DNA from 2 places in the Methylophaga sp. SB9B genome. Region 2 is predicted to be linked to the other one. Evidence: riboswitches for the same ligand, from Rfam matches in the RefSeq annotation. Region 2 holds a riboswitch; the other holds the start of a gene.
The links. A riboswitch is a leader RNA that binds a small molecule or an ion and turns the genes downstream of it on or off. The one in region 2 is predicted to bind thiamine pyrophosphate.

Region 1 (3,428 bases), on a different contig from region 2:
CGCCGTACCAAACCAGCCAATCATCGCCGCACCGATGCCTGAGGTAATGTGGTCATAACCCGGTGCAATATCAGTGACCAAAGGCCCTAAGGTGTAGAAAGGTGCTTCGTGGCAGACTTCCAATTGTAGATCCATGTTTTCCTTGATCTTGTGCATTGGCACATGACCCGGCCCTTCAATCATTACCTGCACATCATGTTTCCAGGCAATATGGGTTAATTCACCCAAAGTACGCAGTTCAGCAAACTGCGCTTCATCATTGGCATCCGCCTGTGAACCCGGACGTAAACCATCACCCAGCGAGAACGACACATCGTAGGCTTTCATGATTTCGCAGATATCTTCAAAGTGCGTGTACAAAAAGCTTTCTTCATGATGTGCCAGACACCAGGCCGCCATAATCGAACCGCCACGCGAGACAATACCGGTGGTGCGGTTTACCGTCAGTGGAATATGCGCCAGACGAATACCGGCATGAATCGTAAAGTAACTGACGCCCTGCTCAGCCTGTTCAATTAACGTGTCGCGAAAGACTTCCCAGGTCAGATCTTCGGCAATGCCATTTACTTTTTCCAATGCCTGATACAACGGCACGGTACCGATTGGCACGGGTGAGTTACGGATAATCCATTCACGTGTCTGGTGAATATGTTTACCAGTCGACAAATCCATTACCGTGTCGCCACCCCAACGAGTGCTCCAGACCATTTTTTCGACTTCTTCTTCAATCGATGATGTGGTGGCAGAGTTACCGATATTGGCATTGATTTTCACCAGAAAATTACGACCGATAATCATCGGCTCAGCTTCAGGGTGATTGATATTGGCTGGAATAATCGCCCGACCTTCAGCGACTTCTTTACGGACAAATTCCGGGGTGATGTGATTGGGTTTATCGGCTGGCAACTCGCCTTTTGCCTGCAACGCTGCACGGCCCATGCTTTCACGAATAGCGATATATTCCATTTCTGGGGTAATCAATCCTTGACGCGCATAGTGCATCTGGCTGACGTTTTTACCCGGTTTGGCTTTGCGTGGCAGACGACGATTGGTGAACAGCGGAATATCAAATTCCAGACCATCCTGATCACGGGTAAAGTTGGAACTGAACGCCGGTAATACTTCGGTATCGTCGCGTTCCTCAATCCATTGCTGACGAATCGGCGTTAAGCCTTTTTCCAGATCGATTGTTTCAGTGGGATCGGTATAAATACCAGAAGTGTCGTATACCATCACCGGCGCATTCGGCTCACCCGGCAAATTGGGATCACGGTTCGGTGTATCAGTGAGAGAAATTTGACGAAATGGCACCCGGATATCATCACGACTGCCGGTAATATAGATTTTTTCAGAACCCGGTAATGGCTGAGTAGTAATGCCACTACGGTCTTTAATATCAATAACTTTTGGATTGGCTGCTGACATCTGATTTCCCCTTTTTGAATAAAAAAGTCGGGGAAATGAAGACGTTGCGCTTACGCGAACAAGGTGATGGAGATACACGGCGGCTACAGTCAGACAATCAGACGTACCGGCATTCCGGCTTGTTTCCTACGGAGGTTCTAGCCTCTTCAGGTTCAACGGGTTTCATCTCAGCCATTTCTGAAAAATCAGAGTGGCACCCCGACAAGTGGAAATCATCCTAAACTAAAAATGATTTTTTACACAAGCATCATCTGGCACAATGGGTCACATCAAACGGCATCAAATCAGGCAACATCGGCCATGGCAGATAACAAAAATAAAAATGATGACGACGAGTTTTCCTTGTTTCGCAATGAAATGAGCGACGCCGAGCCGATCAAACACGACCGCCTGGTGCATCGAAAACCACCACCGCCGCCAAAGGTCAGAAAACCCTCCGCAGCTGAACTCACCCATGACACCAGCGAGTTTTCCAGCCTATTCGCCCCCGAAACAGTGGGTAATGAAGAATATCTGGAATACAGGGGTGACGGAATTCAAAACCGCCAATTCGCCAAACTCAAAAATGGCAGAGTACATCTCGAAGCCGAACTCGATTTACATGGCCTCACCCTCGCCAAAGCCGAACCCACCCTCTCCCACTTTCTTGAACAATGTCAGCAAGAAAAGATTCGCTGCGTGCGAATTATTCACGGCAAAGGCTGGGGTTCACGTGATAACAAACCAGTTTTAAAAAGCAAACTCAATCACTGGCTCAGACAAAGTAATTTCGTACTGGCATTTTGTAGTGCAACGATTGAAGATGGTGGGACTGGGGCTTTGTATGTTTTGTTGAAGAGGCAGTTTGAAAAGTAAGTTTATTACTGGTTTTTTAATTCATTTATTTCAGGATATTGGCCTATTAATAGTATGTTAGTCCTTAGACATCATTAACATACTATTAAATTTTAGAGAGAGTTCTGCATGGATATCGCAGTACAAATTTTTCAAATAATTTTTTATATCACTGCCTCGGTTGTTGCAGTTCTTACTTTTGTTAAAGCTAAAAATGGGTTGTTAAACTCAGTTAATACCGAATACCAAAAAAAGGTAATGGAACGATTAGCATTATTATCTGATGAACTTTGGGAGGAGTTTGACTTCTCATCCGAGAATCATTGGTCAAAAGATGACACTTTGAATGAAGTCCTTGAGAAAATTCATAAATATGCGCTTGAAAATAAGCATGCAATTTTAAGCAAGGAAAAAGGGTTTCATGGTGTTCCACTTCCAAAGAAACATATTGAGATGATTGCAATGGTTGAAAGGCTAAAGTCAGATCCATTTATCCCAGAAATAATCAGAAGGAAGATAGTAACTCTTTTAGATGATCGCTTGAACTCAACTTTAGAAGCATACATTACAGTCATAGAACAATATCAAGAAGATCTTACTAAAGGAAAACGCTGGAGCAACTTTGACGAAAATAAAAGTTTTATACATAACGACATAGTTTCAATTATGAGTAAGAATGGCTTGGGGATTACTGAGCTTCAGGGAGCCGTTCAAGAAATACGAAAAGAGATTCAGCGGTATTATGAAAGTTTCAACCCCATAAAAAAATAGCAAGCTGCTTCATAGGGGGACAAAGGTCAGAAACGAATTGAATTCATACACAGTCGATGGAACTCAACCCCATTGGTGACTTACAAGCATTTGAAGGAGAAAACTACCCGGGATTAACGTTTAAGCTAGGAAAGAAAACCTCGCAAAGCATACCCAAATAAAGCTTTGGTTTTCACCAGTGCTCCGTGAGTTTAACGAGAAATTTTCGCTTCGTTTATTGAGACGTAATAAAGCCTCCGCCACCAAACCACACGTTAGACAAGCAAAGGATTGAGAAATGCATCTAGATGAGGAAAGGCGGTCAGCCCAAGATAATCTTGATCGCTTGACAGAGAATATTCCCTCTCGACTTTCCGAACGAGAGGATCGATTTGCGGACAAAATCGAACAATCCAAAA
Region 2 (3,428 bases):
CTGCCGATAGTCGACATGAAAAAAAAGGCACGCTTTCAATTGGTACTACACATACTCAAGCCCGTTACGCCCTACCCAAAGCGATAAAAGCATTTTCTGAACAATACCCAGATGTGCATTTAAATATGGTGCAAGGCACACCACCCGAGGTGGCAGAAATGGCCGCTACCGGAAAAGTGGATTTAGCTATCGCCACTGAAGGATTGTCCAAATTTGATAATTTGGCGATTTTGCCTGCTACGAGTGGAATCGCACGGTAATTGCGCCACCCGGACACCGCTGTTAAATGAAAAAAAACTCACTCTGGAGGCAATCTCGAAATATCCCATTCTCACTTATGTCATGGGGTTTACTGGTCGCGCTCAACAAGATCAATCCTTTATTGAACAGGGTTTAAAACCTAATGTAATTTTCACAGCAACCGACGCAGATGTAATTAAAACCTACGTGGAACTTGGTCTTGGAATCGGCATTATCGCCAACATGGCATTTGATCCAATCAAAGATGCTCCGTTACAGGCAATGGATGCCAGTGGTTTATTTAAACCAAGTACAACGCATATGGGAATCCGCAAAGGCAGCTATCTGCGTGGCTATAGCTATGCTTTTATTGAGTTTTTTGCCCCACATTTACAACGCTCAACTATCCAAAACGCCATTGCATTGTGAATTTTTCCCTTTAGCATTTCGGAATGTGATGGTAGTTTATTCGGGCTAATTATTGGCATTCCAAATGAAATATAAGAAGGAAATATAATGAAAGCTGTATTAAAAGGCCTGGTTACAGGCTTGTTCCTGTTACCTGCACTGGTATTCGCTCATGGTGCTTCACGTCTGCAAGTCGAAGAAACTGTGTTGATTAATGCCGATGCTGAAACTGTATGGAACATGGTCAAAGATTTCGATAGTCTGCATAAATGGCATCCAGCCATCATTTCTACCGAGGCATCAGGTGGAAATGAAGTTGGGGCAACTCGCACATTAACACTTGATAACAATGCCACCATCACTGAAACATTAAAGCGTTTCGATGCGGAAAAAATGAGCTATCAATATGATATCGATTCCATGAGCTCTGTGGGTCAAGTGGATATCGAAGGTGAAATGCATGATATCCCTGCCGTTCCAGTCAGTCGTTATAAAGCATGGGTAACCGTTGAAGCTGAAGGCGATCAAACCAAAGTTACCTGGTTAGCCAAATTTTTCCGTGGTTATACCGGTAATCATCATGAACCTAAAGAGTTGAATGATGAAACGGCTACCAACGCTATTCAAGGTATTTTCCGTTCAGGCCTTGATACTTTGAAAGCCAAAATCGAAAACTAAGTTAAAACCGACTCAAACATTGAAGGCGCCTAAGGGCGCCTTTTTTATGGCTATCGAAATTTTAATGGTGGGAAAAAATCACTTTTTTCTGTATATTTTCTCCACTTGCTAATACAAGCCTCGGGGTGGTCGAAAGGCCTGAGATTCACCAGTTGGTGGAGACCCGATGAACCTGATCCAGGTAATACTGGCGTAGGGACAGGCGGCAACACCTTCTTGCTAGATCTATGCAAATGGCGTGATCCCCTGTCCTTTTTATGAAATTAAAAAGGATAGTCATGAAACCCACCCTGCTTTCCATTGCAGTTACCAGCGCGCTTTTTTCGCCCTGCGCAGTCGCTCAGAACACCAGTACTGATTTACCTTCCATGCTAGTAAGTGCCGACTTTCGTCCGGCTGAAGCTCAGGATATTCCCGTCAGTCTGACAACATTTGATGAAGAAATCATTGAATCCCGCGGTGCTCAGCATCTTGAAGATGTGTTGAATCTTGCACCCAATGTAAATCTCTCAAGTGGCGCTTCACGTGGTCAGTTTTTTCAGATCAGGGGTATTGGGGAACGTAGTCAATTTGCTGCGCCATTAAACCCTTCCGTGGGTTTAATTATTGATGGCATCGATTTCAGCCGTACTGGTGGTGCCGCAACATTATTTGATATTGAACAGGTCGAAGTGCTGCGAGGTCCACAGGGAACCCGTTATGGCACCAATGCTCTTGCTGGCGTAATCAATATGCAAAGCAAACAGGCCACCAACGAACTGGATATGAACTTTGAATCCACGTTGGCAAATTACAATACGCGCAGTGTGGGTGTTGCCGTTGGTGGGCCATTAATTAAAGATACCTTACTAGGCCGGGTTGCTGTTCATACTTATCAATCAGATGGGTTTATGGATAACGACTTTCTGGGTCGTGACAATACGCAAAATCGTGATGAGATTACTGCTCGCAGCCATTTAAAATGGTTAGTGAATAATGATTTAACCATTGACCTGAATCTGCTGCATCTAAATATTGATAATGGTTACGATGCTTTTACTCTTGATAACAGCCGAAATAGTCTTTCTGATGAACCTGGAGAAGATAAGCAACGGACCAATGCTTTTGCCTTAAAGAGTGATTGGCGGGCGAATAGCAAAGTTCAGTTACAGTCTGCAGTAACATATTCAAAATCAGATCTGACCTATAGCTACGATGTAGATTGGAATAATAGAGCTGCAAATGATGCTTTATTTAACCGTAACCCACCATCATGTCTCGATGACACCGACCCAGACGCATGTATATTTTTCCCATTCAACGCTTTTGAAGAATTTAATCGTACCCGCGAAAACCATTCATTTGAAATACGTGCATTATCCAATGAGGATGGCAGAATTTTTAATGATTCTAGCGACTGGACTGTTGGACTTTATTATTTATCTCAAGATGAAAAATTAGACTTTGAGTCTCCTTACACTCCATTAGTAAACCGATATGAAACAGAAAACACAGCACTGTTTGGTCAACTTGATACATATTTAACGGATAAGTTAACGTTAATTAGCGGACTCCGTGTTGAGTATTTTGATGCAAAATATCGTGACAATGAGGGTTTAAGCAAAGACCCAAATGAAGTGCTTTTCGGTGGAAAGCTCGGATTAAATTATCAGTTAACCGACCACCATATGTTATTTACCTCTTTATCACGCGGTTATAAATCGGGGGGAGTTAATAACGGTAATGGGGTTGAAGCCCAATACCGTGATTTTGATACCGAATATCTTTGGAACCTTGAAGTCGGCGCTAAATCTTTATGGCTTGATGGCGATTTAACGACTAATGTTGTTGTCTTCTATGGCATTCGTAAGGATGCGCAAGTTAAAAATTCCAGACAAGTTGAACAGTCTTTTATTGATTATCAACAAAATGCAGCTCGCGGCACCAATGCCGGAATAGAGTTCGATATCGATTGGTTGATTAATAATCAGTGGCGCACATTTGCAACGGTTGGTTTGTTACATACCGAGTTTGACCGATTCGATGCACGCGATGGACTTGATATCACTGGCCGAGATCAAGCGCATGCTCCAAGGTATCAATTTAGCTTGGGAGGAGAATAC

Region 1: linked by a shared signal. The riboswitch ahead of thiC (phosphomethylpyrimidine synthase ThiC) and the one ahead of E8Q33_RS01990 (TonB-dependent receptor) in region 2 are both predicted to bind thiamine pyrophosphate.

The regions. Positions count from the first base shown of each region.
Region 1 covers NZ_SSXS01000007.1:180,654-184,081, forward strand. Annotated here, with positions in the region: gene thiC (phosphomethylpyrimidine synthase ThiC) at 1-1,425, opposite strand, end outside; TPP riboswitch at 1,532-1,636, opposite strand; gene E8Q33_RS09550 (Smr/MutS family protein) at 1,726-2,280, shown strand; gene E8Q33_RS09555 (hypothetical protein) at 2,389-3,030, shown strand.
Region 2 covers NZ_SSXS01000001.1:396,118-399,545, forward strand. Annotated here, with positions in the region: partial or broken gene E8Q33_RS01980 (CysB family HTH-type transcriptional regulator) at 1-669, shown strand, start outside; gene E8Q33_RS01985 (SRPBCC family protein) at 757-1,326, shown strand; TPP riboswitch at 1,438-1,543, shown strand; gene E8Q33_RS01990 (TonB-dependent receptor) at 1,605-3,428, shown strand, end outside.